DNA from 2 places in the Lacticaseibacillus zeae subsp. silagei genome. Region 1 is predicted to be linked to the other one. Evidence: predicted binding sites of a transcription regulator. Region 1 holds the regulator's gene; the other holds the start of a gene.
The links. The regulator LexA, encoded in region 1, represses DNA repair genes until DNA is damaged. The targets are predictions, from matches to a motif close to CNAACANNTGTTNG.

Region 1 (16,620 bases):
CGACAAGACTGATACCATTGATGCCTTCCACATCGCAGACTTTCTGCGCATTGGCCGGTATCAAGTGCCAGTGACCCGCGACGAGAAACACATTGCCTTACAGCGGCTCACCCGCGAACGGTATCACATCGTCAAACAAATTACAGATGGCAAAAACCACTTCCTCAACAATCTGTACTTCCGATTGAACACACTGGAAGCTGAGCTACCGACTTCTGTGTTCGGAAACACGATGATGACGGTGCTTAGCGGTGAAAAGTACACACTGGACGAAATCGCTCAGATGCCCTTACAGACGCTTACTCAAGATCTTAACCAATTGTCCCACGGTCGCTTTGGTGACCCAGAGGCGATCGCTAAGGCCTTACAAAAAGCCATCCGTAGCTCTTATCGCTTGAGCAAGACGGTTGCCGATTCTGTTGACCAGGTCATGGCGATTTACATCAACCAGATCCGGATGTTACAAAAGCAACTAAAAGCCCTAGACAAGAGCATCACCGACCTGTGTGCCGTCATTGATGGCTCACAGTCAACGCAAAGTATTCCAGGCGTTGGCCCAGTCTACTCGGCTGGACTACTGGCTGAAATTGGTCAGATTGAACGGTTTCCGAGTGAAGCTAGTTTGGCAAGCTATGCCGGACTGGTTTGGCGCAGAAGTCAATCCGGAAACGGTGAGCGGCAACTAACGCCGCGCACGCATAACGGCGATCAGTACTTACGCTATTACCTAATTGAAGCTGCCAACTCGGTAAGAGCGCATGATCCCACATTTGCCAGATTTTACGACAAGAAATACCGGGAGGTGCCAAAATATCAACACCGACGTGCTTGTGTCATGACTGCAAGAAAGCTGGTACGCGTGATCTATGCATTACTTAAAAACCACGAGTTGTATAAACCAGCCAAAGCGGTCTAGCGCGCCAAGCGTCAAGTTAGGGCTTTAGATTCACCTAAAGAAATTACTAAATCCCTGGGCTGGGGGAAGTATACCCTCTGAAAAATGAAACAAGTCTAGATAATTTGAATCACTCCCTTGACTTCAGACCACAAGTCTCGAACGCGTGAACGTTAATATGCATTATTACGGTTGGAATATCTCCGTTAATTTAAGCTTACATAAATATTTATATTAGCGTCAATGTATATGCTGATAAATTTGCGCCAATTAAGTTGTGTCCGTGTCGCTTATCCTCTAAGCATGATACACTGACTGTGTTGTCCTAAATCTCACCTGTTTCCATCGTATACACGTAAAGGAGCGTTTTTTATGGAAATAACCCGACACGGCACGGTCATCACGACCAATGGCAATCCAACGTCACTAGGCGAAAAACTACCGGCATTTACAGTCACCGATGCCAAGGGACAGCCGGTTAAGACTAGTGATCTCAGTCACCGCCTGACATTAATCAGTGTTGTTCCCGACATCAACACACGGGTCTGCAGCATCTCAACCAAACATTTTAACCAGGATATGGATGAATTTGACGATGTTGATTTTTATACGATTTCAACCAACACCCCGCAAGAACAACAATCCTGGTGCGCGGCGGAAAATGTGACGAAAATGCAGCTGCTTTCCGACCAGAATGCTAATTTTGGCAAAGCGATGGGTTTATTCGTTGCCGACAACCACACCGATGCCCGCAGCGTTTGGATCATTGACGGCAACGGTACGGTTAAATATCGCGAACTCATCACCGAACAAACACATGAGCCTGATTACACCAGCGCCTTAGCTTATTTAGAAGCGCATCAAGCTTAATTTTGGGCAGAAAAAAAGAGCCGTTGCGGGCTCTTTTTTCTTATCCTAAGATGTCATGCTTATGCCAGTCCCTGAACCAGCATCATCAAAATCGGAACAACAATCACAAACAGGACTGTCGAAGTCGTCACAACGTTGGTGGCATACTTCACGTCGGCGTGGGCTTCTGTTGCCAAAATCGGCAGTACGGCAAGACCAGGTGCAGCCGCCTGAATGATCAGGGTTTGCGCTTCGAGACTTGGCACATTGAAGCCAGCCTTCATGCCCAACAGAATCAGCCCGGTGATCAATGCCGGGGCGATGACGAATCGGCCAATCAGAGCCACGATGGTATCGCGGTCAAACCGAATCGCTTTCAAGCCGGCATCAGCCAAAATAATCCCGATATAAATCAGCGATAGCGGTGTCACCAGACTACCAACGTAATTTAATGTGTTAACCGCAAATCCTAGCCAACCAACATGAATGAACGGAATTTTCAGCAACAGGAAGACTAAGGCAACCAAGAAACCAACCAGTGGCGCGGGCAACAATTTCTTCCAGTTAAAACCGGCGCCGCTTTTATCTGCCTTTTCCTGCGTCGGGTCATCCCATGCCATGATAAAGGCGCCGACTGTCCAGGTTGAGACCGTGTTCACCACGTAATACATCAGGAAGTACGGCACCGCTTTGTCACCAAACAGCGCAAGGTTCAGCGGTAACCCGATGAAAATGGTATTGGCATTCACAAACATGTTGATAAACGTCCCACGACGGCCTGGCTGAACTTTAAGCAGCCACACCAGTAAAAAGGCGATCAGATAGCCCAGAATCACGGCACCAAAGCCATAAACCAACCCTGATGACAGGCTTACCAGCTTATCGAGGGTCAATCGTTGCAAGACAGAGATAAAGATTGACGCCGGCAGGGCAATTTTCATCAACAAGTCAGAAATAGTTTTCCCAAACTGATCATCAAACCGCCCTTGCCGCCGCAAGACATAACCCAAGGCAATCAGTAAAACGATGGTCAGCACGCTTTGAATCGATGTACTTAATGCAGTCACGGTTTTATTCCTCCAAGTCTAGTTCGAGTGAATTCGGCAGTGGCCGATATTCCGGTTTCCAAGTCATGTCAGCAACAGCCTGCTTGGCATCGCTGATCGGTTGTTGATTCAACCCATTTTTGATGGCGTCTTCCGCAACCGCAATTGCGACCGTTTGGCTAAATTGATCCAGTTTCGAAACTGGTGGCAAAACCGCGGCGCCTGGCTGATCAGGATCCACAATGCCGCCTAAGCTATGCGCTGCGGCAGAAATCATTGAGTCCGTGAGCAGTTTGGCCGTGGATGCAATCGTGCCTAAACCTAATCCCGGATAAACCAACGCGTTATTAGCCTGGCCAATCGCATAACTGACACCCTTATACGAAACATTTGCGGCTGGAACGCCAGTGGCAATCAATCCCCGGCCATCTGTCCATTTGATCAAATCTTCCGCCTTGGCCTCAGCCAGTTTGGTTGGGTTTGATAATGGGAAAATAATCGGCCGCTCGGTGTGCGCAGCCATTTCCTTCACAATGCTTTCGGTGAAGGTGCCGGGAACCGTTGAAGTGCCGACCATCACGGTTGGATGCACAGCTTTGACAACTGCCTCAAGCGTCGTGAGCTCATCCGCATTGGCAAATTCACTGCGCGAGCGGGCAAACGGCTTTTGCTCCGGGGTTAAATCGGTCATGTCATCAAACAATAAGCCCTGCTTGTCGACCAGATAAAAATGCTTCTTAGCCTCTTCAGGACTCAATCCTTCTTCAATAAACGCTTCATACACGCGCGACGTAATGCCGGCGCCTGCTGTTCCGGCCCCAAAGCTCAAATAAATTTGATCGGTTAGTTTTTGCTTGGAAATATTCATGGCGCCCAAAAGTCCGGCTAACACAATGATGCCCGTGCCCTGTATATCGTCATTGAAGGTCGTGATTTTATCTTTATATTGATTCAAAATGTCAGCGGCGTTACTGCGGCCAAAGTCTTCAAAATGCAGATACAAATTCGGGAATAACTTCTCGGCAGTTGCAACAAATTTGTCCACAAACTGGTGATACTTTTCCCCGTATACCCGTTTATGGCGATTGCCCAGATAAAGCTCATCATTCAGTAACGCTTCATTATTGGTGCCGACATCCAAGACAACGGGCAGAACCTGACTTGGATCGATGCCGGCTGCGGCGGTATAAACCATTAGTTTACCCACAGAAATGTCAACACCTTGAGTACCCCAGTCACCAATGCCGAGAATGCCTTCAGCATCACTGACCACTAACAACCGAATATCGCGGCCATCAGCACTATGCTTCAACGCACTTTCGATGTGATCCGGATCATCGATCGAAAGATAAGTGGCGTTTTGCGGATTCACAAACAGCGCACTGTAATTTTCAATCGTGTCAGCAATCGTCGGATCATAAACGATCGGCATGAATTCGTTAATGTGCTCGGAAAAAAGCTTATAGAATAGCACATGATTTTCGTTAAACAAGGTCATCAAAAACTGCCGCTTGGCTAAATCGGTCGGCTTTGTCTGCAATTGTGCATACGCCTGCTTGACTTGTTGATCCAATGTCTGGACAGCTGGTGGCAACAGGCCGTTTAAGCCATATTGGTCCCGTTCTTCTTGCGTAAAGGCCGTTCCTTTATTTAAAAAGGGATTATTTAATATTTGTTCTGGTGTATATTTCAAATTCAACACTCCTCTTTTGTGTTAAACATGGGCCAACTCTTTTTAGCCGGCTCGCGCTAATATGCCGTGAAGCAAACACAACTTTTAATTACAAGACCAGACATTACGCCGCGTCCAATCTTATAGTCAAACTTGGCAGGAGTGATAAAATATTTTTATATGCTTTCATGATTATTATTTTCTTTACGTTAACGTGCGTCGGCTCACGCTCACATTAACGCGTTCGCAGTCGCAGAAATCTCCGTGTAAGGACCTCAAACCTAAATGGCCACAGCCCAGCCATTTAGGTTTGAGGCCACTTACACTCCGATTTCTAAGCGCTCCTGCTCACGCTCACAGGAGGTTTACATGTGAACACCAGAGACTTTGAATATTTTCTCGAACTTACCGATACCCGTAACTTTTCGCAAACGGCCGAAAAGTTTGCGGTTAGTCAACCGACCATCACTGCGGCGATCAAACGGCTGGAGGATCATTTTCAGGCACAGTTGATCATTCGTGACCGCCGTCATCATGAAATCAGTGTGACGCCGGCTGGTGAACAGCTTGCCAGTCACGCCGCGATTATTCTGCATCAGTTGGATTTGGCCAAGCAGGACATTGCCTGGGATCAGAAAAGCAAGATTCGCTTCGGTCTGCCACCGATTATTGGCAGTTATCTGTTTCCAAAAATTGCGGTCGACTTGATTGCTGCCGGACTGATGCCGCAACTGGAAACATTTGAAGCCGGGTCAGCCGCACTTCTTGATCAAATCAAAGACGGCAATCTCGATTTTGCCTTACTGGGTGCCAGCGGTCCGTTGGTCGATCCCGACCTGCACGTCATCCAAATCGATACGGCGCCGTTTGTCATCATTACCGCCGAAAATGACCCCTTGGCCCAACAAACACACGTCCCCTTCGCAACACTTGCTGATCGGCAGTTTATCACCTTGAGCGAAGGTTTCGTCCATACCCGGGCATTTTCCTGGTTTCAACAGCAACACACCTTCACGCCGAAAGTGGTTTATCGCACCAGTGACGTTCTGCTGTTAAAACGCTTGGTCACCCAGAACGTAGGCATCGGCTTTTTAACCAAAGTCGCCATTCAGCCTGACGATCATCTCGCATCGCTCAAAATCGACGACCCCAAACAGCCGGCCTTCACCATCTCGTTTGTCTATCGCCAGGATCGCGTCTTGACACCCACCATGAACCGCTTTGCGCAGATTCTGAGCACGCCAAAAGTGGTTTAGACTTCAAACAAGTAAAAACGGCCGAAAAGAAAGTTGCCTTCCTTCGACCGTTTTTGCTTACCGAAAAGTCTTCGCTCAATTAAAAATAATCCTTCCGCCATAACCACCAAGCAGCGATTCCGCACAAGACCGCCGTACCGCCAATTAACCACCAGAACGCCCAATAGGCATTGGCAAATGGCAGGCGGACATTCATGCCGTAAATGCCGCCGACAATCGTAGGAATCGTTAAAATAATGGTCAGGCTGGTCAAAACCTTCATGATGAGGTTCAAGTTATTTGAAACGATCGCACTAACAGTGGTTGAATACTGATCCAGTAACTTGTTGGTAATCCGGACCATCGTCTGCGCCTCGACGACCTCGACTTCGACATCATGTAGCCGGCGAAGGTAACCATTGGTGTTGAAAAAGCGTTCGCCTGCCCGTAAGCTTTTCAACAAGTTTCCGGAATGATCAAGCGCCGCATCAAAGAACACTAGACTTTTCTGCATCGCCATGAGCTGATAAAGCTGCGTGTTTTTAGCGGCTTTGCCTAAACTGCCTTCAATCTGTTTCGTTTCATCATTTAACTTGTCCATATCGATCACAAATTGGTGTAAAACCCGCCACAGCACTTCTAGCGCAAATTCTTCCGGCTTGGGTGAAAGCTTCTGCTCCGCCAAGTCGTCAAACGCCTGCAAGGGATGGTCCATGATCGTAATGACCCGATCGGCTAACAAAATCATGGTCAGCGGCACTGTATTAAATTGGCGGAACCCCATCTCGTTCGTCATCTCAATCGGGTAACGCAGCACGATTAACCCGGGAACGTCATCAGCGGGATTCAATCCTTCGACCCGGGCATTTTCATGTTGGTCAAGTGCCGCGTCCACGTACGTTTTGGGCAAGCCATACTTGGTGGCCAGTGTTTGCAACTCCTGCGGCAACGGCGACTGAACCCGAATCCAGTTGGCTTGATCATCCGTCGCCACCTGCACATTGCGTTGCTTTTGAATTTGATAGCACGTAATCATGTTGACACCTCTTTTGACTAGTATACCGTATCGCTATTTGAACATTCACGACTTGTCAAAACTGGTATGATAATTATGAGGTGATGATTTTGAAAGTAACACTCGAACGCATCTATCAAAAACCCCAAGCAAGCGGCTTCCGTGTCCTCGTTGATCGGGTTTGGCCGCGGGGCATCAGTAAAGTCAACGCTGCCTTAGATTTGTGGGCCAAAACCATTGCGCCGACAGCAGAATTACGAAAATGGTTTGGCCACGATCCAGAAAAGTACCCCGAATTCAAAAAGCGTTACTTAGCGGAACTTGCTGCTAATCCTGATTTGCCGGATTTCATCAAGACGCTAAAAGCGCATGAACAGGATCCGATTATCATGTTATACGGTGCCAAAGACGAGACCCATAACCAAGCCGTTGTTTTAAGCGAATTTCTTAAAGATAAGTGAGGTTCCCATGGCCACAAAAGCCGAATTCCGCACCCGCCAGCTTAAACGCCTTCAGGAAGCTGCCGCTGAAACCCAGGCAGCTAGCGAAACACTAATGGCGACTTTAATCAAGACAACCGTCTGGCAACAGGCCAAAAGCATCGGCATCACGGTCAGCGGCCCTTTTGAAGTCGCCACAGCGCCGATCATTGCTGCGGCACATGCTGCTGCTAAAGCCGTTTTCTTACCGCGCGTCATGCCAAAACGCCAGATGGTCTTTCTGCCAGATCCCGGCCATGAGCACCTCGTCAAAAGTGCTTTTGGTATTCCCGAACCTGCCTACCAAGCCGACTTGGTTGAGCCGGCTCCGGATCTTTTAATTGTGCCCGGAATCGGCTTCTCATTGGCAGACAGATATCGTATCGGTTTTGGCGGCGGCTACTATGATCGCTTTTTAGCCGAATATTCCGGCCACACCTTAACACTGGTTCCGCCAGTCATGGCCTTTCCGCAGCCTGATTGGCCAGTTGATCCGTTTGATGTCCCGATTGAAACCTTAATACTGGCTAACGGGGACATGATTAGGTAACAATTGTATTAATCGATTGGCTGAGCGGCATTTGCCTGCACTTGATATCAAGTGGCTGGCAGTTTCGTTTTAACCAGTCAAAAGGCGCCAAGCAAGTTGCTTGCCGGCAGCCTTTTTAATTCTGCTTGTGTTTCAAACCTGCTTACCCTAATATTGGGGAAAGGCTTTCACCATATTTCAGGAGGCAATCATGCGACGTGAACGTATTCGAAAGAATCGAAGGAGGCTTTACCTCATATTAACCGGCATTGGTGCGGTCGTTATTTTCATTGGCGTTTTCGTTTGGCTGGTGTTGCGCGGCGCCAAGGTTCAAGGACCGACAGCTTCGTCTTCCGCCACCAGCATTTCCATTTCATCAACGGTCACCAGTTCATTTAAAAGCGGCACTTACACCGCTTCCGGGGACGTCACCGACACCAACGGCGACCACCACGATCTGACGGTTTATGTGAAGTTAACGTCATCCAAAACCTATACCCGTTTAATGATTTTTGATGCGGGAAACCAACCGCGCATTATTAACGATACTGGCGACATCAAACAGAAAAAAGGCAAGTTAACGCTCAGTTCGGCGCACGCTAATGTTTACAAGTATGCCAGCGCGAAAACTTATAAGCACAATCAGCCGACAACAACGGTTGAATATGCCGCAGAAGGGGCAACTGGCACTGTTCATGATTACACCACAGCCTTGAAGAAGGAACTCAACAACACGATTACCTTAAAGGGCAAAACACCGCACAATTATCGTTACCTAACAACCAGCCTGCCGTTACAACGCTCAAAGAAGAAGCTTCTCAGCCTCGATGATTTCAAGACAAAGCAGACTGCTTCAAGTTCTGAGTCAAGCTCAACGACGAGTGAAACGTCAACTTATCAGCCATCGCAATACAGCGAACCATCTTCAAGAGTTTCAGTAACGCCAACACCGTCTACTGCGCCGAGCGTGGAAAGTGAACACAGCCAAGGCAATAGTACCGGACAGTCCAATGGTAGTACTGGTAATAATGGCACATCAAATAATAATGGTACTGAAAATAATAGCCAACCAACGCCGAGCAGCCAAGCCAGTAGCCAGGCACCATCCCCGACTCAGCCAGCTAGTTCTTCCACCGGCAACAGCAACTCCTAACAGGGGTACATTTCCTTCAACTGATTAACGAGCAATGTTTGGGATAATCTTCTCTAACATTGCTTTTTTATTGAACTTTTGGCTTTGAGGCACCGAGTACACACACCGCCAGCAGTCCTCGAATTGTCCCTAACCGAAGCAAGCGTTGCATGGCTTTGACGCCACCTCGCGCCTGCGCTAAACTTGCAGTCATGGCGTGCCTTTTAGGTTCCCCAGCATTTTCATGATTCTTATTCACCAGCCACCGGAGGCTATTATGATCAACTTATCTGCCAATAAGCTATCATCCCGCGAGCAATACAAACTGCTGTCTGGCAGCATCATTCCCCGCCCCATCGCGTGGATCACGACGCAAAGCACGGCCGGCGTCATCAACTTAGCGCCATTTTCATTTACAACCGGCATCTCTAATCAGTTGCCATTGCTATCCGTGTCCATTTTGCGTGATGGCGGGCAGCCAAAAGACACGGCGGCGAATCTTTTGGCCCGCCATGAAGCGGTCGTGCACATGGTGAGCATCGATCTCACCAAGGCGATGAATCAAACTGCCGCCCGCTTAACCCCGGATCAAAGCGAATTGAACCTGATTGATCTGCCACTGGTGGCCAGTACTGAAATTCAGGTGCCTGGGTTGCAAGCCGCGCGTATTCGCTTTGAAACGCAACTTTATCAATATGTACCGATTCGTGATCGTGCCGGGGTGATTATCACCGATCTCTTTATCCTGGAAATTCGACAGTTCCACTTTGCCGATACGGTGCTTGATTTGCCAAGCTTACACGTTAATCCTGCCGCTTTGGCACCGGTGGCCCGCCTCGCCGGTCCTACTTATGCCGAACTTGGTCAAACTTTTATGTTACGGCGGCCAAAATAATTTATAAGGAAGTGTTGGTATTTGACCGCATTTATCTCAAGCGTCTTTGGCGTTCTTGAAATTCTCATTTTGATCATTCTCGGCTATTTCCTTACTGCCCGCGGCTGGTTTAATAACCACTCAAGCAAGGTAATTGCCAAAGTTGTTACCCAAGTCGCTCTACCAGCTTATATGATCGTAACCATCGCATCGAAATTCACTGCCGGTATGCTGCTGCGGTTATTGCCAAACTTGTTGTTTCCGGTCTTGTCCATGATGATACTTTTCGCGTTATCCTTTTTAGTGTGTTACCTGTTAAAAGTTCCAAAGTCGCGAAAAGGCACATTTAAGTCCATGTTTTTCAACTCCAACACAGTTTTTATCGGCCTGCCGGTTAACCTAGCCTTGTTCGGTCCTCGCAGTTTGCCTTATGTCTTGGTCTATTACATGGCCAACACGACGATCTTTTGGACCATCGGCGTCTACCTTATTCAAGGCGATGGCCCCAAACCAGCCCGCTTTAATCTTAAAAAGGCTTTGGGGAAAGTTTTCTCCCCACCTTTACTGGGTTTCATGCTGGGAATTGTGTTAGTCTTGCTGAATATCAAGTTGCCGACTTTTTTGATGTCTGATCTGACTTATATCGGCGATTTGACGGTTCCGGGCTCCATGTTCTTTATCGGCATTGCCTTACACGAAGCTGGGTGGAGTCAACTGCGCCTCAGCAAGGAAGCACTCGGCATCTTCAGCGGCCGCTTCCTTTTTGCCCCACTGTTAATGACGGCACTGGTCGCCTTTGCGCCGGTTCCGACGCTGATGAAACAAATCTTCATCCTGCAATCCTGCATGCCGGTCATGACCAATGCGCCGGTGGTTGCCAAACTTTATGACGCCGATGCTGACTACGCTGCGATCATGGTCACGGAAACCACGCTTCTATCCATGATCGTCATCCCCATCGTCATGACCTGCATCCAATTCATTCACTAGGAGACCACCATTGAAAAAATTAGTTTGGCTCATGTTATTACTTATCCTGAGTGGTTGTTCTCAAGGCACGCCGACTGCCAAACCATCATCAACTCGATCAGCCACCAGTGAACGGACATCAAAGCCGGCAAAAACCCGGAAAAAAGCAAAAAAAGCTGCGCCTAAAGCAACCTTGTCCACGCTGGTCGGTCATGCGTTTGTCCAACAGGATGACCAAAAGAAAGCGATCCGCGTGTTGTCGTCAACCAGTGGCTATTACCTCGAAACATTGTCGAACCAAGATGGTGACTTTGAAAGTACAGATCAAGGTATTTTTGCGGCCCAACTGACTTTAAAGGGAAGGATTTTCACCTTCACCGGCAAAGCCCAACCACAGGCCGCCAGCAACACGGTTCAATTCCAACTTACTAAAAAGGGATTACTGAAACAGCTTCCGGATGGCCCATTTTACAAAAAGGTACCAAAAGACGATCTTGATCAGCTTAACCGTCCTTAATGGTAGCAACTGTCACCTCAACAAAAAAGCATTTGCCACGCACACTCAATTGAATGTGTGCGGCAAATGCTTTTTTAGCTTGGTCTATTATTACTGGCACTTATACAAGCGCAGGACGATACAAACTCACAACAATGCCGAGAATCGTCACATCCGGGAAAAACATGTCTTCCATATCATCATTTTCCGGATGAAGCCGGATGCCGTTCTTTTCTTTGTAAAAACGCTTGACGGTGGCTTCATCTTCTTCGGTCATTGCCACGACAATCTGCCCATTTTCGGCGTCGTTTTGCTTCTTCACAATAATCTGATCGCCATCAAGGATGCCGATCTTGATCATGGAACTGCCTTGAACCCGAAGCATGAACAGCTCATCGGCCGAGTATGGTAGGTCATCCGGCACCGGGAAATAGTCATCGATATTCTCAATGGCAGTAATCGGCACCCCGGCCGCAACGGTACCGACAATCGGAATACCTTCTGCCTGCACGCCGATAAAATCGCGCCCTGCTGCAGTCACTTCGATTGTTCGCGGCTTAGACGGGTCTTTAGCGATCAATCCGGCCGCCAGCAGTTTTTCTAAGTATGCTGCAACGGTACTGGAAGAACTAAGGCCAACTGATTTGCCGATCTCGCGAACTGTGGGTGGATACCCATGATCCTCGATCGCGTCATAGATGGTTTGTAAAATCTGTTTCCAACGTTTTTGACTCGCTTGTGTTGGCATCCGCTCACCGCTCCGTTCTCATTTGTTACACCAAGCATACCAAACCGAACGAACGTTTGCAATCATTTTCGCCGTCGTTACACGAAAAAATCCGCAGTCATCACGGCTGCGGATCATTTCATCAAATTAGTTATGCAATAATGGCATCTTATGCATCTGACGCCGATCACATCTGCTCTTGATGACTGCATAGAAGAAGCTTAGGAAAATATCCAGAGCCATCAACAAGATGCCGGCCGTCGCATAGTTGCTAAATAACAGCAATGTTGCGACCAGGGTCAGAGTTATTAATGTCCATTTAGCCCCGCGAAGTAAATTCATATGGGGTCACTCCTCTCCGTATCGGTAAAACCGACATTGACTCACCGTTTTGGTTGTGACTTTATCATACCTGATTTTTTTGATTTGTAAAGCTTTTGTATATGTAAAATTTACATTTGACGCCCTTATTTAGGCATTTTTAATATTTGTAACGGCTAATCGGTGTTTTTGTAAATTTATTGTAACGGCGCCGATACCTTCTTCGAACCATTTTAGTTAACCCTAGCCTCGAAAAATCATGGCTAGTCTAGTATCATTGTTATACGGAAGCATCCGACGTCTGGCGGGTAGAAACTTCGAAAAAAATGACTCACGTGCAATCAGCTGACTTGTAAAAAAACGGCAACTGCACGTCGAAGCTTTCTTGGTTTACCACAGATCTCATGCTCGACTTGTCGTCTTTTGTAAAGGTTACTAATGACACCGCTGATTAAATCGCGTCATAACCTTTAACGTCCTTAGAGGAGGATCGCCTGTGAAACGTACCGATTCATGGTTCTACCGCCGCTTCATCAACAACAAGTTCATGGTCTTCTTAATTGACCTGCTTTTGGCCCTGCTGGTTATTTTTGTTTTCACCAAAATTGCCTGGGTATTCCAGCCTGTGGTCGATTTTCTCGGTATCATCGCGCCACCGTTCATTTTCGCCGGCATTCTCTTCTATCTGACAGTTCCGATCATTAATCGCCTTGAAAAAACCGGGCTGCATCGCGGTTGGGCGATTGCGTTGCTCTTCGTCGTTTTGATCGGCCTTCTGGTCTGGGGACTGTTGCGTTTCCTTCCGGCGGTGAGCAACCAAATTACCAGCATTGTCGATTCGGCACCGCAAATTTTTACGGAAATCGGTAAATGGCTGGATGACTTGAATGATAAGCAAAATGTTTTATCGCAGCATGACCTCAACAACATCGCCAGTGAAGTCCAAACGTTCTTCACTGGCAAACAAGGTGCTTTCGTCACCGGTACCATCTCGCAGCTGCAAAATCTGATTGGCATTGTCGGCAATGTTGTCATCACGATTTCGACAGCACCGATCATTCTCTTCTTCATGCTTAAAGACGGCGACAAGTTCACGCCGATGGTGCTGCATATTATCCCCACCAAGTTACGTGGGTCCGTCAAACAGATGCTGCACGAGATGAACGAAAAAGTCGGTTCATATGTTCAGGGCCAAATCACGGTCGCGCTGTGCGTGGCCATCATGTTCATGATCGGTTACTCGGTGATTGGCTTGCGTTATGGCTTAATTTTCGGCTTGCTGGCTTGCCCATTGAACCTGATTCCTTATTTCGGGTCAGCGTTGGCAATGATCCCGCCACTTATCATGGGCGCGTTGACGTCGCCGAAAATGATTCTCGCGGTCATTATCGTTTTCTTCATTGAATGGTTAATTGAAACGCAACTTATTTCACCACTGGTCATGGGCAGCAAGCTTGAATTGCATCCCATTACAATCGTGGTGGTCTTGCTCACGGCCGGTAATCTCTTCGGTTTAGTCGGTGTCATCCTTGGCATTCCGGGTTTTGCCGTTTTGAAAATTGTCGTGACCCGATTCTTCAGTTGGTACCAGCAGGTTTCCGGTTTGTATGAAACCGACAGCCCGACTGATGACGTTGATCAAAAAGGAGTCTCTCATGAATAGTTTTAATGTCTTACTGATCGGCTTAGACATCGTGTTGATTGCCCTCGCTGGTTATTATCTATATTGGCAACACAAAATTAATTTTGCCTCACGCTATGCGGTTTCACAACTCGTTTGGGCGGTGTTGCTTGGCTTTTGGTTCATGACAACCCGCGTTAACAACATGCCGTATATCGTATTCATTTCAATCTTCCTGGTATTGTCCATTATGGCCGGAACAGGTGGCTTGGCCCCGACTCGGCTTATCGCAAACGGCTTGCTTGCCCGAGTCATTCCATACACCAACATGTCTAGTATCACGTTGACACCTGTCAGTCTGCCTAATGGCCAGGAATGGGTCGTCGCGGTTTTTGCCCTTAGTAAGCGACGCATGGTCCGGCTAACGTTTCAGGCAAGTCTTCAGAACCTGATGACCGAGTTAACCAAGGTATTACCCAAGACAGTACCAGTTACTGTGCAGCGAATGAACTAGTCGCAGTCTCATCATTGTTGGGCACTTAAAAAACGCTTCGGAAAATTTTCCGAAGCGTTTTTATCATTGATCAGCCAGGACAAAGCCCGTTTATTCATCTAATTTTCTAATGGCCAGCAGTGCGACCAGTGCTAATGCCAATCCAGCACCAGCAATCAACATCTGCCATGGCGTTGTCGTATCAAGGAAGAAGTAGTCAATGAGCGCCAACATCAGCGCCGCAAACAAAAGATCTACCCAGAATCGGCGCCACCGAGTTGTCGCCGCCGCATCCAAAAATAACGCAATACCAATCAAGGCAGCCAAAACAATGCCGAAACTAATCGTTGCAATGGTACCAATGACATCATCTGGCCGCATCGTATACCACGCGAAGAATGCAAAGCCTGCCGCTGCCAAAACCAAAACAACGATCAGGCCGATCAATTCACGCTTTGTACTCAATTTTTTCACGAGCTGCCTCCTTCGTCATTGAACGTGCTTTTTCATAAGAGCGTGAACCAGCCCGTTCAGAAACCGGAGTGTAAGTGGCCTCGGGCGTGATGGCCCGGGTTTGGCCATCGCACCCGAGGTTCTTACACGCAGGTTTCTGGGCTGGTGAACGCGTTTTCTACAATATCTTGCATATTTTACCAAACAACCACTGCATTTCCAACTCTCTTAATAAAAAGGTTACAATAGCAACAGATAACTGATCAAACGAAAGGACGATTCAGATGCCAAAAAACATTGCCATCGGCTTCACTGAAGGCCTACCCATTACTGAACCCAATAGTTTTCAAAGCTTCACCCTACCAGTACCGACACCGGAACCCAATGAAGTTATTGTACAAGTGGCTGGGGTCTCGGTTAATCCGGTTGACACCAAACGCCGCCAAACCGCACCACGACAAACAACACCACAGATTCTCGGGTACGATGCAGTCGGCACCATTACCCAAATCGGCTCCGCCGTCACTGCCTTCCACGTTGGCGATCGTGTCATCTATGCCGGAACTACCCGCAAGCCCGGCAGCGATCAACAATTTCAGGCTGTTGACGCCGATCTGATCGCTTTGGCGCCAAAACAAGCACCCACTGCTGACCTGGCAGCACTGCCGCTTGTCGGTTTGACCGCGTGGGAATTGCTTTTTGAAAAAATGGGCTTCATCCCGGAATATAATGCCAACAAAGGCCAGCACTTATTGATCATTAACGGCGCCGGTGGTGTCGGTTCGATGCTGAGTCAACTGGCGCGGTGGAGCGGTTTAAATGTTTTGGCAACTAGCAGTCCTAAAAACCATGACTGGTTGCGGGCTCATGGCGTTGCAACGCCACTTGATTATCATAAAGATCTTGTGAGTCAGGTTCACCATGCTGGCGTTCAAACCGTTGACGGCGTTGCCTTGCTTTATCATCCGGAGCCGTATCTGGCCACTGCCAGCCAGTTAATTCGCGCTTTTGGCCACATCGGCTGCATTGTCGGTCCCCAAAGCGGTCTTGATTTGGGCGTTGTCAAAGACAAAGCGGCCAGTTTTGACTACGAGTACATGTTTGCCAAAACCGACTTTGACTACCATGTTGCCACACAAGGTGCGATTCTAAGCAAGCTTTTGACGCTGTATCAAGACGGCCAGATCAAAGCTTCGGTGACCAAAGAATTTACCGGCATTAATGTTGCCAACCTAAAGGCCGCCACCCAACTTGTCGAGGCGGGTCATATGGTCGGCAAAGTCGTCTTAACCGGAACCTTCAGCGACTAAAACTAGTTTCAAAACGCTAGAAGGCATCAGTCAAAAGGCCACTACTTCCGGAACCCCAGTGCATGTTGCAACGCAATCTTGGCCCCTTCCGAGTTAAGTTGTCCCGGATCGTAAATAATGGAGCCATCGCCCATATAATAATGGAACCGTTGTAACACAGCGCGATTGCTAACAGTACGCAACCGCAATTCGTCATTAATCGCCGCCAATAGCTTTTCACTCCAAGACGCCGCCATCATTTCGGGAATATCCCGTTCGGTCACAAATCCTTTATCCATGATGGCATCGGCGCCTTCTTGTTTTTGCACGCGTGTGACCGTATCTGCTTCTTGTTCTGCCATGATGTTCCCTCATTTCGTTCATTTTCAGAAAAAAATCTAAAGCTGACAACCTAAGTCAGGCCGCCTATTTGATTCTATCACACGTTAATGCCTTCCTTGGTTTTCACGTTCGATCGTGTTACGGTTATTTTATTCCAAAAGGAGGCATTTTTGATGCAAGCTG
Region 2 (16,620 bases), 540 kb from region 1:
CTACCTGATTGAGTTTTTCTTTGCCAAATACTTCAATTCCCATCGGCAAAACGATGGGGGTGATGATTGCCCCGCCAAGGCCTTGAAAAAAACGAAATGTAATCAATATCGGCAGCGAGTTTGCGGTGGTGCAAGCGGCGGAAAAACCGCCAAAAAGTGCTAGGCCAAGTAGCATGATTTTTTTGCGGCCATAACGATCCGCAATTTTGGAAGTCGTGATCATGAAAACGGACATGGCTAAAGTGTAAATGGTCATGACCCAGCTAGTATTGGCAAGTGAGCCATGAAGATCATCCATAATTTTAGGGATGGCAATATTCACGATGGTGGTATCGAGTGTTCCCATGAACATGGCAATGGTTAAGCCGATAGAACAAAGTGCCCGGGTTAAACGGGTCATCACATCAGATCCTTTCATCTGTTATAATTGGATACATGTGACACATGTGTGACTTTCGAAAGCACTTTGAGTATACTGAGGACAACGACAAGCAACAAGCGTTTGGCGACAAGTGCTACAAATTGGTGGTATTTGTGTCAGTTAGGAGATTCCAAGCATGAATGGGAAACAACGGATGGCGCTGCAATCGAAACAATGGCTGGTGGATGCGTTGGTTACGTTAATGCAACGTGGCGAGACGGTGACAGATATTTCAATCACGGAAATTGTTCAGACAGCGGATCTTTCACGCAAAACCTTTTATCGAGCGTTTAAAACCAAGAATGATTTAATTGATTATTTATGTCGCCAGTTGACAGACGATTATTTTGAAAGTCTGAAAAAGGCCACCCGCGGACAAACCCCGATTAGTTTTGAAACAACTATGCAGCACTTTTTCACATTTTGGTGGCAACAAAAAGACCTTGTCCGCTTATTGATTCGGCAAGGTCTGTTCGATCAGTTGAATGGTGTTTGGCAACGTGATGCCGTTGACAAGTATCGCCAGTTTCCGGCGCCGTGGCATGCGGCAGGGACTGATCGAGAGGTGAATTATATCATGGCATTTGCACTCGGCGGGTTTACCAATGTCTTACGCTTGTGGTTGGCGCAAGATCAGCCTGAATCGCCAGAGCAAGTGCAAAAGGTGGCACTGGCAGGCTTTGGCCAGTTAGCGCGGAGCATTGGTCATTCAAACTAATACGATAAGTTAGCAATCTTCTTATAAGTGCAGCTCTCTCAAAAAGATTACAAGTAAAAGTTGATAGGCGCTGTCAAATTGACCTGATCAAGCGCGAGGGTACCGTTAATGCTTTTTCCTTGCGGGACATCAATCAGCAGGCGAATCGTTTTCGTTTCGTTTGGTTTGATAACGGGTGGCGTCGAAAGCATTTTGACAGTGACTTGATGCTGATCATTGGACGCTGAGAAATGCTTTTCGGAAAAGCTCAAAGGAACGGCATAGTGCGCGTTATGAATGGTCAAAGTGATTCCGGTTTGGTTTTTAGGAATATCTGGCAGGTACTTCGTTTGGATGGTGAATAGGCGTAGTTTGTTGGCGCCAGTGTAGGTTACTTGATTGCCAATCATAACAGGTTTTCGATGAATGGCAGGGTGAGCAATCGGATATGATTCGGGAACGTTGATTATCTGTTTGGACGTGTGGCGACTGCGCGATGTTTTCAAAACAAGTTTCGTTGAACTCGACTGTAATCGTTTGAGGTTAACCACACCACTGGCAGATTTTTTTTTGGCGAGCGTCTGATTATTGAGATCCTTTAAACTATAATCAGTGCGAGCCGGCAAGTGGAATTTGAGGTTCAGGGACTGACGGACGTTGCTAATTTTGATCTGTTTAGCCACTGGAGCTTTGTTCGCGGCAGTCGCGCTTTGTGCAGATGCTGTCTGTGCGGGGATCAGTATGTAGATCAATGAGAGCGTTAGTAATGAAAACCATCCGAGTCTTTTCATCGTCCATCTTTCCTTTTTATGAGTTTGGCGAAGCTATTCTATTGGGGCTTCGTGGCTTCGTGGCAGATACCACCTTTAGAATAGCATAGGCATGGACTTGTGAGGAATAAGGACCATTGAAAAAGCCATGCGATCGTTAGTGGGCAATGCAAGATCGTATGGCTTTGACTTGGCTGACACTGAAAGTAGGTGATGCTGGTAAAGAAAAATGTTGAAAACTGAGTTACTTTTTCCGTTTTGCATTTCTTTTATTTTGGTTATAGGCATCCTCAAGCTTTTGAACGGCACGGTTATATTCAGAATCGAGTAGCCGGATAGCAATGAAGTCAACCTTAGATTTATTATCTGAAAGCGGTATCTGCATGACTTGAATCCGTAATGGCAGATTTGATTGTTCGAAGAATCCGGCTATTGCAGATAGAAATACGGTTGCGCGCATGAGATTGTCATAGGATGAAAGATTGTTAATGAAGAAGACGACAAAGTTCTCAATTTTTTCCTTTTTCAGAAGATCTGACACGTGAAGTGACTTGGCAAAGATATTGATGGTTCTATCAAATTGTGTTGTCATGGCAAACCTCCGCAATGATGGTGGCTGAGCGAGAGTGCCTTTCGAAGCTTATTCCAATATCTGGAACGATTTTGAATAAGTGTTCTTCCGTATCTACCGCTTGACCAGACAAGCTGGCGTAACCACCGTTGTTTTTATTCATGGACTTAGTGGCGGGAACATCGCCAGGACAAGTTGTTTGAGCCGCCATTTCTTGGTCCCGCCGATATCCGGATGCGATCAATAGCGTGAATGAAAAATCGCATGGCTTTAACCCGGCTAGATATGAAAATAATCGATGCCAGATGATGCTGGTAGAGAAGGAACTCGAAACTGAGTTACTTTTTTCGTTTTGCGTTCCTTTCAGTTTGATTAACAGCATCTTCAAACTCTTGAACGGCACGGTTATATTCAGAAGCGAATAGCCTGATGGCAATGAAGTCAACTTTGAATTTATTATTTGGAAGAGGTATTTGCATGACCTCGATACGAAGTGGGAGCTTTGACTGTTCGAATAAACCGGCTATTGCAGATAGAAATAGTGTTGCGTGCATGAGATTGTCATAGGATGAAAGATTGTTAATGAAGAAGACGACAAAGTTCTCAATTTTTTCCTTTTTCAGAAGATCCGATACATGATCTGCTTTAGCAAAAATGTTGATAGTTTTATCAAAATGTGTTGTCATAGCGAACCTCCGCAATGGTGGTGTTAAGCAATCATGACCTTAGAAACTGGTTCCAACGTCAGGAACAACATCGAATAAGTGGCCTTCTGTATCTACCGCTTGACCAGACAGACTGGCATAACCACCGTTGTTTTTATTCATGGACACAGTGCCAGAAACTTCGCCAGGAAAAGTTGTTTGCCCCAAAATTTCTCGATCTCGCCGATATCCAGAGTAGTATGCTAGATGTATATTTCCTACAAAAGTGTAACCTAATCCTGTAGCTGGCAGGACTGACCAAAAAAGCAATTGACCTGAGGAAGCAGCATAAAGTTTAGCAGTTCCACTCGCGCCTATACCGACCGATGCCGGTGCAACGTTACCATTACTTGCACTACTCGAGGAAGTTAGCTGTCCTGTCACCGTTTTTGGGTTATCTGAAATGGCTTTTGCAATTGTTGGATCATTCCCAAAGGAACGGACAGTGATATCTTTATCTTGGTAAATTACAGTACCTTTATCCGATGATCCGTAATCCTGTAAAACTTGTTCATCAGTGGGAGTATCAGTTGTAGCAGCTTGTACTTGACTAGTCGGCTGATTAAGTAAGATCATACCTAAAAATAGTAATGCGGCAGTTGCGCAAATATGTTTCATGGATTTATTCATGTTGATTGCCTCGCTTTCTTGTTGTCAAAAGTGGTCGGTAAATTCGGCTGATTTTTAGACTCTTACAGTCACCCCCCAGGTTGTTTTAAATGTTTAAAATCAAAAAACATAAATTAATTTTTTAATTTTTTGAGTGTACCGGTTTTTCATTTATGTGTCAATAAGTTTTGGAAACGTTTTTTGAGGTGAAAGCGATTGAAGTTCATGTTGGAATATCGCTATACTTATACTTTGAGATTTTTCGGAATTTTGAGAAAGCATATTGCTGTTCATGATACCATTCAGCAATTGACTTGCTCGCATGAGAAGCGGCTTTAACGCTGAAAGGATGGCTGAAATGGAACTGACGTACTTGATTCCCCACATTTTTGCAATGGTGGTACTTACATTGACGCTCAGGTTTAAAAATTCTGCTTTAAAAAAAGAGCGGCAACACAGAGAAATCAGTTTTGAAAATTCAAATCTCGATCAGGAATTACAAGCCAAAGTTCTGAAACAAGAGGCAGTTCTAAATCAGCGACACTTCATCACTGAAATACTAATAAACGCGCAATTCGCAGGCGTTTACATCGCCGCTTTTTGCTTTTCGGCCGGAGTTCTTTATGCAGAGGAGAGCACTGGCGTTTATCTTTTTCCGAGCATTGGTGTTTTCTGCTTGTTTGCTAATATCCTGTTTGTTGTAGAAGAGCAAGCTTTTCGGCTTTATAAAAAACGACAACTTAAAAAGTATCTCGCAGTTGATCGAGGTGTAAAGATCATAGAAAATCACGGGGCAAGACGGTACTATGTTTACCTTGCTTTATTGATTTTAGAAGGATTCATTAATCTTGGATTATTCTATGCAATGGCAGTCTGGCTATATTAAAAAATGTACCACGGTAATCTGAACTGGGTACATTGGGGAGAAGAAAACGATGGATATTTACATGCCTTACATCTTAACCGCGGTTCTTTGGGTGGCAATGACCGTTTACAGTCGAATAATTAAAGAGAGGTTTCGAAAAAACTTAGAGAAGCGTTTGAAAATGAGCCGTTCTGAGATTATGCGCAGAGAGGCGATAGATCGAAAGTTTATCGATAATGCAATCGGGAAAATTTTCAATCGTATTCTAGCCGGTGTGACAATCAGCTATATCTTCATTTTTTCTTTTTCGCTGGGGGCTATTACGGTCTTGCCGGCTAGCACCAAGGATGCTTATTTAATAGTCTCGATTTTTCTACTGTTCTTCGCTATTTATACATCCGCAACATCTTTTTTTCTCCAGCGCGTCGGCAGGACGAACGAGAATAAGTTGCCAGAGGTTTCATTTGTGAAGAGGCTGGCAGGTGTTGTGATTCGAGACTTCGGGAGTTTCCTGATCTTTTTGATTTTTGAAATGAGTTCATTTTAAAAAAATAAGGTTAAGCGTACAAATAAGCAGCACGGATATCAGGTTCCCGTACTGCTCCAGCTTAAAATCGCTGTTTCTAAAGAGAATTTACTTTTAAAATTTAATTTGCGATGAGACAAACTCTTTGGGATCGGGACTTCCATTGATGTATTCAGTATCTGGCTCAGTGACCGACAATCGATGTTTAAGCACGATATTCTTGAAAATCCATAAGTAACTTCGCTTTGGAATTTTATTGGTTGACTCTATGAAGCAGAAAGTTGGATTAACGCGATGAAAGAAAAATGGCCGTCGCTCGTATAAATTGAAAAAGTAGGTCTTTGTATGACCGGCCATATTATCTGCTTCTGTCAGCATGAATTTTCCTTGGCCAATTGTGATGGCTGTACTGTGCGAATAAGACATTTGTAGCGCCGATACCTCACCGCCAGTTGAAAATCCGGTTTCATGAACGCTTAAAGAAATCATGAGCAGGCAGAGGACAGCGCCGACTCGGAGCGTTTTGAGAAGCCAATGGATTGATGGCAATTTGCGACCGTCCAGAAAAGCGATGAGAAGCAACAGTAAGATTGTTGTCGCAATCCAAAAAAATGCCAGTGAGGTTTGCAGTTGTCAGTAGGATACTGAGCAAGATCACAAAAAGCATCGTACTTTTTTTGAAATATAATCTGATCTTCATTTTATTTCTCCAAACTGGCGAAAAATTTAGTGCCATAATCATATGATCTGATAAATCGACACATTTAAAAAGGCCTGCCGTTTGAAACCGAGAGCTCTTAACTAAACATTAAGGCGGACTAATTCCTAGGTGAAAATTAAACGGGGGTGCAAGCTTATAATTGGCGTTTACCCAAAAGAGCCAGTGTCAAGCTTTTGTGTGGGAATGAAAACAGTTAAACTCAAGACAGAGATGTCATTTTACTTATGTATTGAGTTTAATCGAAATTCTGAGGAAGTACACTGCAATTCATGATATCGTTAAGAAATCGACTTGCTTGTATAGGGACCAGCTTTAATGCTGAAAGGATGGTTGAAATGGAATTTACATACTTGATCCCCCACATTTTTGCAATGGTGACACTGGCATTGACACTTAGGTTTAAAAATATTGCTTTAAAAAAAGAACGACAAAACAGAAAAATCAGTTTTGAAAATTCAAATCTTGATCAGATTATACAAGGTAAAGTTCTAAAACAGGAGGCGGTTCTCAATCAACGACAGGCCTTCTTTGAAATAATGATAAACGTGCAATTTTTAGGCTTCTATCTTGGGGTGTTTTGTTTCTCGGCTGGAGTCCTTTACGCAGCAGAGAACACGGGGATTTATCTTTTTCCGAGCATCGGTCTTTGTTGCTTATTTGCTAACATTGTATTTGTTGTAGAAGAGCAAGTCTTTCGGTTTTATAAAAATCGACAGCTTAAGAAGTATCTACTAGTTAATCGAGGCGTAAAGATTTTAGAGAATCATGGGGCCAGATGGTACTATGTTTATCTTGCCGTATTGATTCTAGAAGGATTCATTAACCTTGGAGTATTTTACTGGGCTGCGCTCTGGTTGTATTAAAAAATGTACCCAGTTGATTTAAACTGGATACATTTGGGGTTGACGATGGTGCTTTAGTGGAGGATTCTTACCTTTGCTTTAGTCTTTACCGAACAGCTGTATTGCCAGTAGGGAGAACAAAGCGGTGACAGCTGGTGCTGCGGAACCTGCCGTAACGGCGGTCGCTAGTACTGCCCCTGCAACAAGAATCCCAAGAACTGTGACCTCTCCAACTTTCTCTAGGGTTACAACGAAAGTGGGATCTGGTTCTGAAATTGGTTGATAAACAGGAACGTAATCATTTTGTGGGATGAAGTTCTGATGAATATAAGTCTCCAATGTCAAAGTAAATTGATTTTCCACAGAAGAACTTGTACTTGTGTTTTCTACAGAACTCTCAATTGCAACTTTAAATCCGACCATCCCATCACGAATAGCTAGACCAGCTTTAATGGCACCGTTCCCGATCATCGGGGCGAGCTTGTTAAAGGTTCCGGCTAAATCACCAACATTATATGAGGACATGGCGCTTTCGAACTGTTCTAAGATGTCGGTAGATTCATTAATGATTTTAGCATCTTGGATTGTCAGAACGCCTGTTTTATTATCGACTACGGTTGCTGACCATTTGTCCTCCAAAGTGACATAGTAGTCGGCTAACGGGGTCGTAATATGTTGTGTAGGGGAGGAGACCGTCCAATTGATGGTACCAAATAAATTATGATAGTCAGGGAAAATGCTCAAAAGTCGGTTCGCTACGTACGCCTTTTGTGTTGCTGGTGTTGCTTCTGTGACAGCTGAAACACCCTGGTCTCGGCCGGAACTCGCATCTTGATCAATGTCGATGCCATAAATTGGATATTCGACAAATTGGTCGAACGCCCAGTTGTCTGGCATCTTAAATCCTAAATTGCCACTCCATCCGTACGACATATTGGCAACAAAGCTGTAGTCTATACCAGTTTTCTCAGCGTGAAGACAAACATTTCGAGTCCCATAAATGCCAGCTTTGTAAATTGACCGATTCAAAACGTTCTGCACAGCATTGATATACGGAATAACCGTCCCATCAATGTCGCCTTCCTGAAAATCAACGTCTACCGCGAAATAGATGACAGTGTCGGCAGGTAGGCCTAAGCTGAGCGCTGCACTGATTGCCGTTTGTCCGTCTTTTTGACCTTGGGCGGCAGTGAAGTAGCTTTCAACGTAGCCACCATCTTCGTAGATTGGGAAGAACTTTAAGCCGCCATCCAGAATTGTTCTGACTTCTGTTGACGTAAGATTCTTTGGTTTGAAATCAGCACCGACTGTTCCTGTGAGATACCGGCCAACGATGCTGAATCCATAGTCGCGGAAATGTTGCACATCAGATGCCGTCAGTTGGGTTGCTGTATCGAGCGCGATTGAATCGCGGCCTGTGTCACCGTTACTGGTAACGAGCCCTTTGATGACTGTGTAGTCTGCAACACCGGAGTCTTCGTTTGGATACTTCATGAATTTGCGAAATTTGATAATGCTTGTTGCTACATCGGATCCAAAGTTTTCGCCAAAATCGCCATCGTACATGCTGTTCAGATAAAGGCCGTATTTGACAATTTTAACGAGTAAACCGGTAGCTCCGACAGAAAGGCTCACTGCTTTCAAAGCTGCATTGGTAGCATCGCCGAAGTTCCCGTTTGCAACATCAGCAGAGATGCCAAGTGCACGTTGCAACGCATAAATGAGACCGACATTGGTATCGCGCTGGTAAATACCATCACAAGGCATGATCCCAATGTATTGGCTATAGTCAGCATTGAGCCATTGTTGCAATTGACGAACATTTTTATCGCCACCAGCGACCAGAACAAAGGCGCTCATGTCGAAAAGTGCTGCCATTAAATTAACGGTTACAATACCGTCTGCATTAAGTCCTGCATCGGTTTGTAAGGTTTTGAAGGCTTGCTGTGTTGCAGTTGAAAACTCTTGATTCAAGTTGCTTCCTGGATCGATACCCTTGCACCAAAAGGCACCTTGGATTAGCTGTGCAATGTTACCTGTATAACCTGGTTTCAGATTGCCAACAACGCTAGCCAGCGCTGACCGCGTTGCGGGACCAAATCCTTCGCCAATATCCGTGATACCAAGTTCGTGTTGCAATGCTTCACGTAATGCGTAAATCGTTGGCCACCCGGTATGACCATCTGGATTTACTTTCTCAAAACCTGACACATTGCCATAAGTCGCGTTGAGCCAATTTTGAACTTCTAATACTGCTTGATCTGCCATGTTAAAACCCCCTCGTATAATTGCTAAAGGGAACGTACGTTCGGTTCAACAAAATCAGTATGCACTCATTTTTTTAAATTGACAACTGATTTTTTCTAAAAATAAAGTCAAACAGATGCTGAAATGGCGGGAATCGTTGTGGGAACAGGTGTTCGAAACGCGTAAATATTTTTAAAAATTTCTAGAAATAAAAAATTGCCCCATCAGCAAAATAGCTGGTGGGACGATTTTTATTTTCTGCCATGCGACCAGTTAGTGGTCACTTGTTAGTTTGCGATGGTACGCTTGTAGACCAAGGCCGTCTAGTAATTGAGAGAGCGAGGTGCAAATTTTTAATGGAAGGTGTCCTTTTTCTATAAAAAGTTCTCCAACCCAACCACCAACTGATCCGCTTCCTGCACCTTGCGAATGGCGACGGCAACGCCTTGCATGAAGCTTTGGCGGTCGAAGGAGTCTTGGCGAATGGTGAGGGCTTCGCCGGGGCCGCCGAAGAGAACTTCTTCATGGGCGATGTAGCCGGGGAGGCGAACGGCGTGGACAGGGACGTCATCGATGCGCTGACCGCGGGCGTCGTTGTCGATGGTGGACAATGGCTTTTGGGTACGTCCGTCGGCGATTTTGTGCGCGGTGGCGATGGCGGTGCCTGAAGGGGCGTCGGCTTTGTCTTGGTGGTGCATTTCAATGATTTCGGCATCAGGAAAATAGGCGGCGGCTTCTTGGGCAAATTTCATCAATAAAACGGCGGAGAGGCCAAAGTTTGGTGCGATTAGGCCGCCGAGGTGTTTCGCTTTGGCCAGCCTGATGAGGCGATTCTGATCAGCTGGCGCCATCCCGCTTGTGCCAATGACCGGATGGATGCCCGCATTAATTGCGGCTTCGGTATTAGCGGCGACCGCGTCGGGATTGGTGAAGTCGACCCAGACATCGGCGACGTTAGCGTTGAGCTGATCGTAATGGTTGAGGACTTTGACCTCAGCCGGTAATCCGTAATTTTGCGGGTTATTGATGGTTATTTTAGGGTCAAAAACGGCACTTAATGCGAAATCTGAATGTGACTGGATCATTTTGACGGTTTTTTGACCCATGGCACCGCGAAAACCGGCGACAAGAACGTGAATCATGCGAGCACCTCCGCTTCAATGGCTGATAGTTCCGGAACGCCTAAAAGATGGGCGAGTTCCTGCTGTTGTTTGGCAGTTAATGGCAGTATTGGCAGACGCGGGCTGCCGACGTTGAAGCCTAATGCGTTGAGCGCGGCTTTGGTCGGAGCAGGCGATGGGAAATGGAATAAGGCAGCCATTTTCGGCAATAGTTGTCGTTGCAGCGCAGCCACCGTCGTGATGTCGCCGCGATCCAATGCCGCATACATTTCCCGAATGCTGTGCGCGTAAAGATGGGAAGCAACCGAGATCACGCCCATACCGCCGAGCGTTTTAATCGTCAGCGCCTGAGCATCTTCACCGGTCCAGACACTAAACGCGTCGTGCTTGGTTCGATCAATGATGTCACTCAGGGCGGCGAGGCTACCGCATTGTTTGATACCTTGAATCATGGGGTTTTGCGCCAACGTTGCGACAGTTTCCGGCAGCATCTCAACGCCGGTTCGGCCAGGGATATTGTAAATGATGATCGGCTTTTGCGCGTTGGCCGCGACCGCCGTGTAGTGGGCGATCATGCCGTTTTGATCAGGTTTGTTGTAGTAAGGCACGACCACCAGTGTCGCATCAATTCCGGCGATACCGCCGACTTCATGGGTAAAATCAACGGTTTCCCGCGTATTGTTCGACCCTGAATTGGCAATGACCAGCGCCCGGCCGTGAACCATGTCGACAAACCGCGTGTACAAGTTGATTTTCTCGTCATGACTGAGCGTCGGCCCTTCACCTGTGGTGGCGCCAACGACAAAGCCATCGGTGCCTTCTGCAATCAGATGATCAACCAACCGTTGCATGACCGTATAGTCAATGTCATCGCGATCATTAAACGGTGTCACAATCGCGGTGATCAATTCTGCTTTTTGCATTCAAAAACCTCCAATTAAAGTGAGCGTGAGCGTGAGCCGGCGCGGTTAGGGGTCGGAGTGTAAGCGGCCTTGGGCGTGATGGCCCGGTCTTAGGCCATTGCGACCAAGGTCCTTACACGCAGACCCCTGCGCCGGGGAACGCGTTATGGTTGAGCGTGAGCCAGCGCCTTTTACGGGTAAGCTCTTGCGCCAAATGCTCCGGAGCGCGGATGGTGAAAGTCGCATCGGCGCATCAAGCATGAGTCAATAGCGATAGCTACTGATTCAATTATTTTCCGCCATCCGATGTTCCAGAAAATGCACAACCGCTGTGACTCCTGGTGCCAGCGCGGCTTCGTCTGGCGAAAAGTCGGCAGCGTGTAGTTGAGAATCCGGATCGTTGACGCCCAGCCAGAACATGGTGCCGGGAATTTTATTTAATAGATAGCCGAAATCTTCCCCGGTCATCACGGGTCCGGTGGGCGCAAACGTAACGGCTGGATCGGCTTGCATGTATTGAATGAAGTCTTTGGTCAGCTGCGGGTTATTTTCGACTGGATAATAGCCGCCTTGATTCAAATCAACGTTGACGTCGCAGTTGAAGCTGGCGGCGATTCCCTGACCAATATCGCGAATACGTTGCTGTAAGAAATCGATTTGTTTCTGGGTGAATCCGCGTAAAGTACCTTCCAAGTGGGCGCGCCCGGCAATCACATTGCGAATGGTTCCGGCGCGCATCAGGCCAAACGTGATGACCGCGCTGTCGGTGGGGCTGACGTTACGAGCGACGATGGTCTGAATCTGGTTAATAAAACTGGCAGCGGCCACGATCATATCGTTGGCATTTTGCGGCAAGGCTGCGTGGCCGCTTTTCCCGATGAGATCGACATTGATTTCAGTTGTCCCGGCAAAAAGGGTGCCAAGCCGCGTGCTGATGGTACCAGCTGGCAAGTCAGGGCGATCATGCAACCCGTAAAACTCGTCGATGTGCCAATCACCGGTGAAAACGCCCATGTCGTAGGCCAATTTGCCGCCATTTTTGCTTTCTTCGGCCGGTTGGAAGAAGAAAATCAAATTATCTTTTGGCTGGTGGTGGGCGAAATAGTCCAGAATTCCTAGCGCCACTGTCATGTGCATGTCATGGCCGCAAGCATGGGCGATGCCGGAATGCTGCGAGCTAAACGGTAAGCCGGTTTCTTCCGTCACCGGCAAGGCGTCAATGTCGGTTCGATAGCCGATGGTCCGCTGCGGGTTTTGTCCGTGAACTTTGACCAGTAAGGCAGTCGGCAATTTAGGCAGTGTCCGAATAGTGAGAAAGGTTTGCGGAAAACTATGCACCGTTTTAAGTAGGAAGGCATGCGTTTCTTTTTCCTGCAAGGCAAGTTCGGGAATTTGGTGGAGCTGGCGGCGAATGGCAATCAATTCAGCTTCCTTCATTAAAAGTCACAGCTTTCTGAGTTCGTCGAGCAGGACGGTTTTGGCTTCCGTTTGATCGTTGACCTGCTTGATGACTTTGGCCGGAACGCCAGCGACCACCGTGTGTGCCGGCACATCGTTAATGACGACAGCTCCGGCGGCAATGACCGCTCCTTCGCCGACCGACACGCCTTCAAGAACCACGGCATTGGCGCCGATCATGACGTGATCACCGATTGTGAGGGGTTTTGCTGACGGTGGTTCTACCACGCCAGCCAAAACGGTACCGGCACCAATATGGCAATATTTGCCGACAATCGCTCGACCGCCCAGCACCGCACCCATGTCGATCATGGTGCCATCGCCGATTTCAGCGCCGATGTTGATAATGGCGCCCATCATGATCACTGCATTGTTGCCGATCAGAACCTGGTCACGAATGATCGCGCCGGGTTCAATCCGAGCATTTTCCGCTTTGATATCTAGCAAAGGAACGCCGGTATTACGGCCCGCAGTTTCGACATAGTAGTCGTCAAGCTTGGCCTTTTTCAAAATTGGCTGGATAACTGCCCAGTCGCCGATGACCGTTCCGGTGTGCTCCCCAAAGAATGCGTGCACACTTTTTGGAAAATGCATATCAGCTAACTCGCCTTTGAGATAGACCTTAACGGGTGTTGTTTTCTGACTGTTGGCAATGGTTGAAATGATCTTTTGGGTGTCTAATTGTGCCATGATGGCCTCCTATTTGGTTGCGGTAGTAGCGTTGTTGACGGTGGTTGCGGGTGTTGACGAGCTCGGTGCGGCGTAGTGGTGATCGTGCTGAATCAAGTCAGCGTAAGTTTCGCGCGTGACGACCAGCTGAGCTTGGCCATTTTCAACGAAAACGACGGCCGGCCGCGGGTTGCGGTTGTAGTTGGATGCCATGGAGTAGCCATAAGCGCCGGTGTCGAAAACGGCAACCACATCGCCTGGCTGCGTGGCGGGCAATGGGGCGTCGTCGATTAAAATATCTCCGGATTCGCAGTACTTGCCGACGAGATGGACATGCTCGGTTGGCTTGGCGGTCGGGTGATCGGCAACCACCGCAGTGTATTGCGCCTGATAAAGGGCGGGCCGAATGTTGTCACCCATGCCACCGTCAACTGCAGCATACGGCCGCAACCCAGGCACGTCTTTGCGGCTGCCGACCGTGTAAAGACTGTAGCCGGCGGGGCCGACAATCGACCGTCCCGGTTCAATCCAGACTGCCGGCAGCGGCCAATCAAGATGGGTGCTTTGCGTTTTGAGGGTACTCAGAATGGCTTTAACAAACGCTTCTGGCGGCAGCGGATCATCCTGGCTGGTGTAAGCAATGCCGAAACCGCCGCCGACATTAAGCACTTGCGGGGTGAAACCGAATTGCCGGTGCCAATTATCAAGGACAGCCAGCAGCTTTTGGGTGACGGCTTCAAATCCGGCCACTTCAAAAATCTGCGAGCCGATATGGGCGTGGATGCCGAGCAGGTTCAGATGTTCGTCGGCTAAAATCCGCTTGGCGGCTTCATCTGCCTGTCCACTTTCAAGATCAAAGCCGAATTTACTGTCAGTTTGGCCGGTTTGATCATAAGCATGGGTGTGGGCGCTAATTCCGGGAGCGACCCGAATCAAAACATCTTGTTGGCCAACTGCTGCTTTCAAGAGCTCATCAAGCAAATCCAATTCGTGAAAATTGTCCACAATGATCGTGCCGACGCCGGCATCCAGTGCTTGTTGCAGTTCAGCTTTGCTTTTGTTATTGCCATGAAAGCTGACTTTTGCCATGGGAAAATCGGCGGCTTGAGCCGTGTATAATTCGCCGCCAGAAACCACATCGACATGAATGTTTTCAGCCTTGGCGACATCGTACATCGCAATGGTTGCAAACGCCTTGGAAGCATAACTGACAGCATAACGAACGTTGGCAGCCTCAAAAACTTGTTTAAACGCGCGAATCTGGTGGCGAATCGCTCCGACATCATACACGTAAAGCGGCGTTTGAAACGTGTGCGCCAGTTGACTGGCCGCAACCCCGCCGATGGTTAATTGACCTTCTTGGTTTGTAGCAAAATTCATAACGTGCATCCTCCTTGAGCGTGGACTGGGCCGGTTAGAAACCGGAGCACAGGTGGTCATTGCGACCAAGGCTCTTATGTGCAGGTTTCTGGCCCAGTGAACGCGTTACGGCAGGGCGACGGCAAACGAAAAGGGATCCTTTTGTTTGGCCACGCGTCAAACAAAAAGATCCCAACTTGCAATCTACTTGAATGATAGCGCCCCGCTTAGGTTTCTAAGCGACAGTACAGGATTTATTCAACCCTGGCCCAACAGGCTTGCCGATCCCGGCGCCCCCATTTCGGCAACCGCCCCTTTCACCAAACGTCACCGCGAAGGATCTCGCTCGATTCGGATACTCATGTTGGTTGCAACCTCTATCTGTTTATCACCAGACTATAATAAAAAAACGAAAGCGTCAAGAGCGTGAACCGGCGCGGTTAGAAGTTGGAGTATAAGTGGCCTTGGGCGTGATGGCCCGGGCTTAGGCCATCGCGCCCAAGGTCCTTATACGCAGACTTCTGCGCCGGTGAACGCGTTTAAGAGAGCAGCAGAGAAAACCAGTGGCCTCCGTGATGGCCCGGGCTTAGGCCATTGCGTCCAAGGTCCTTACACGCAGGTTTCTGGCCCAGTGAACGCGTTTAAGAGAGCAGCAGAGAAAACCAGTGGCCTCAGGCGTGATGGCGCGGGCTTTAGCCATTGCGCTTAAGCTCTTCACATACAAGCTCGTTCCTGCGCCAGCCCACTTTCCGCCAGTCACAACCTCAACTACTTCATCACCCGTTTGAGTAAAAAAATTAAAAACAAATTTCAACACTTTGTTTCTATGCAATGCCGCCAAAACATGCCGATTTTCCGCCGTCGCTGGGGGTTGTGTTTCTGGGAGAGTCTGCTAAAGTACAAAATAAAATGACAGAGTTCTCATTTGCAGAAACGAGCTGGCGAAACGCGATTTCATTGGCGCGATGTCTGTGAGCGAATAGCTGCAAGTTGCTTGCGAAAGAGAACCCATTAGGGAGGCAGTTTATCGTGCGGGTCGTAAAGTTTGGCGGTTCATCATTAGCAAATGGGTCGCAGTTTGCCAAAGTTGTGGCAATCATGAAAGCAAATCCTGCGCGGCAGGTGATGGTGACCAGCGCACCTGGTAAACGGCATCCCGGCGACGTTAAAGTGACGGACTTGCTGATTCAGTATGCCCAGGCGGCCTTGCGCCATGAAAATGCAACTGAAGTCGTTAAGGAAATTGTTGCGCGCTATCAAGCAATTGCCGATGACTTCGGACTTGATCCCCAAGTCATGCAGCAAATCAGCGAAGAACTATACCAGTTACCGAAAAAGACATTTACCAATCACGATTATCTCATGGCCGGATTCAAGGCTCGCGGGGAAAAATTGAATGCGTTTCTGATGACCGCCGTTTTGAATCATGAAGGTATTGAAGCCACTTATGGCGAACCAAAAGACTTGGGGATCATGGTGACCGATGATCCGAATGATGCAGAAGTTTCACGTGAAACTTACACGCATCTGGAAGCTTTTAGTCGACCGCTGGGTGTGCTGGTAGTTCCTGGTTTCTATGGGTATACCAGTAAAGGCGCGATTGCCACTTTTTCACGAGGCGGTTCCGATATCACCGGAGCCATTCTCGCCAACGGTTTTCATGCAGACTTATATGAAAACTTTACCGATGTTGATGGGGTCGCTGCAGCTGATCCGCGGGTGGTGGCAAATCCCCAGATGATTCAGGAAATGACTTATCGGGAAATGCGAGAGCTATCATATGGTGGGTTTGGCGTTTTCCATGATGAAGCGATTTTGCCAGCTATTGCGGGACAGATTCCCATTAATTTGAAGAACACCAATCATCCCGATGCTCCCGGGACCATGATTGTTCCCGAGCAGCATTTTGTCCCGAAGCACGCCATTACCGGCATCGTGAGTTCGCAACATTTCGGCGCCATTTACCTGCATCGTTACCTGTTGAATAAGGAAGTCGGGTTTACGCTGAAGTTGCTGCAGGTTTTGGAGCGGCACGGCATCAGCTATGAGCATATGCCAAGTGGGATTGACGATCTGACGATTATTTTGGATGATCGGCAGCTGAACGAGGCCAAGCGGAAGGCTGTGTGCGATGAGAT

Region 2: a site for LexA is predicted at 9,024-9,037, ahead of LACZS1_RS00910 (glycoside hydrolase domain-containing protein). Genes of this name have one in related genera too.

Annotation. Positions count from the first base shown of each region.
Region 1 is NZ_CP132484.1:709,109-725,728, reverse strand. It holds gene LACZS1_RS03420 (IS110 family RNA-guided transposase) at 1-916, shown strand, start outside; gene LACZS1_RS03415 (thiol peroxidase) at 1,268-1,765, shown strand; gene LACZS1_RS03410 (AEC family transporter) at 1,825-2,811, opposite strand; gene LACZS1_RS03405 (malolactic enzyme) at 2,816-4,483, opposite strand; gene LACZS1_RS03400 (LysR family transcriptional regulator) at 4,834-5,718, shown strand; gene LACZS1_RS03395 (magnesium transporter CorA family protein) at 5,798-6,733, opposite strand; gene LACZS1_RS03390 (DUF488 domain-containing protein) at 6,817-7,173, shown strand; gene LACZS1_RS03385 (5-formyltetrahydrofolate cyclo-ligase) at 7,181-7,741, shown strand; gene LACZS1_RS03380 (hypothetical protein) at 7,932-8,873, shown strand; gene LACZS1_RS03375 (flavin reductase family protein) at 9,130-9,747, shown strand; gene LACZS1_RS03370 (AEC family transporter) at 9,769-10,716, shown strand; gene LACZS1_RS03365 (hypothetical protein) at 10,748-11,212, shown strand; gene lexA (transcriptional repressor LexA) at 11,313-11,939, opposite strand; gene LACZS1_RS03355 (hypothetical protein) at 12,066-12,260, opposite strand; gene LACZS1_RS03350 (AI-2E family transporter) at 12,736-13,902, shown strand; gene LACZS1_RS03345 (hypothetical protein) at 13,895-14,374, shown strand; gene LACZS1_RS03340 (hypothetical protein) at 14,465-14,827, opposite strand; gene LACZS1_RS03335 (zinc-binding alcohol dehydrogenase family protein) at 15,091-16,116, shown strand; gene LACZS1_RS03330 (hypothetical protein) at 16,158-16,457, opposite strand; gene LACZS1_RS03325 (SemiSWEET family transporter) at 16,611-16,620, shown strand, end outside.
Region 2 is NZ_CP132484.1:172,927-189,546, forward strand. It holds gene LACZS1_RS00855 (MFS transporter) at 1-400, opposite strand, end outside; gene LACZS1_RS00860 (TetR/AcrR family transcriptional regulator) at 558-1,139, shown strand; gene LACZS1_RS00865 (hypothetical protein) at 1,187-1,909, opposite strand; gene LACZS1_RS00870 (hypothetical protein) at 2,133-2,480, opposite strand; gene LACZS1_RS00875 (hypothetical protein) at 2,464-2,841, opposite strand; gene LACZS1_RS00880 (hypothetical protein) at 2,798-3,145, opposite strand; gene LACZS1_RS00885 (hypothetical protein) at 3,185-3,793, opposite strand; gene LACZS1_RS00890 (hypothetical protein) at 4,131-4,658, shown strand; gene LACZS1_RS00895 (hypothetical protein) at 4,708-5,184, shown strand; gene LACZS1_RS00900 (hypothetical protein) at 5,278-5,712, opposite strand; gene LACZS1_RS00905 (hypothetical protein) at 6,220-6,747, shown strand; gene LACZS1_RS00910 (glycoside hydrolase domain-containing protein) at 6,826-8,994, opposite strand; gene dapB (4-hydroxy-tetrahydrodipicolinate reductase) at 9,348-10,115, opposite strand; gene dapA (4-hydroxy-tetrahydrodipicolinate synthase) at 10,112-11,017, opposite strand; gene LACZS1_RS00925 (N-acetyldiaminopimelate deacetylase) at 11,282-12,433, opposite strand; gene dapD (2,3,4,5-tetrahydropyridine-2,6-dicarboxylate N-acetyltransferase) at 12,440-13,144, opposite strand; gene lysA (diaminopimelate decarboxylase) at 13,154-14,503, opposite strand; lysine riboswitch at 14,691-14,870, opposite strand; gene LACZS1_RS00940 (aspartate kinase) at 15,512-16,620, shown strand, end outside.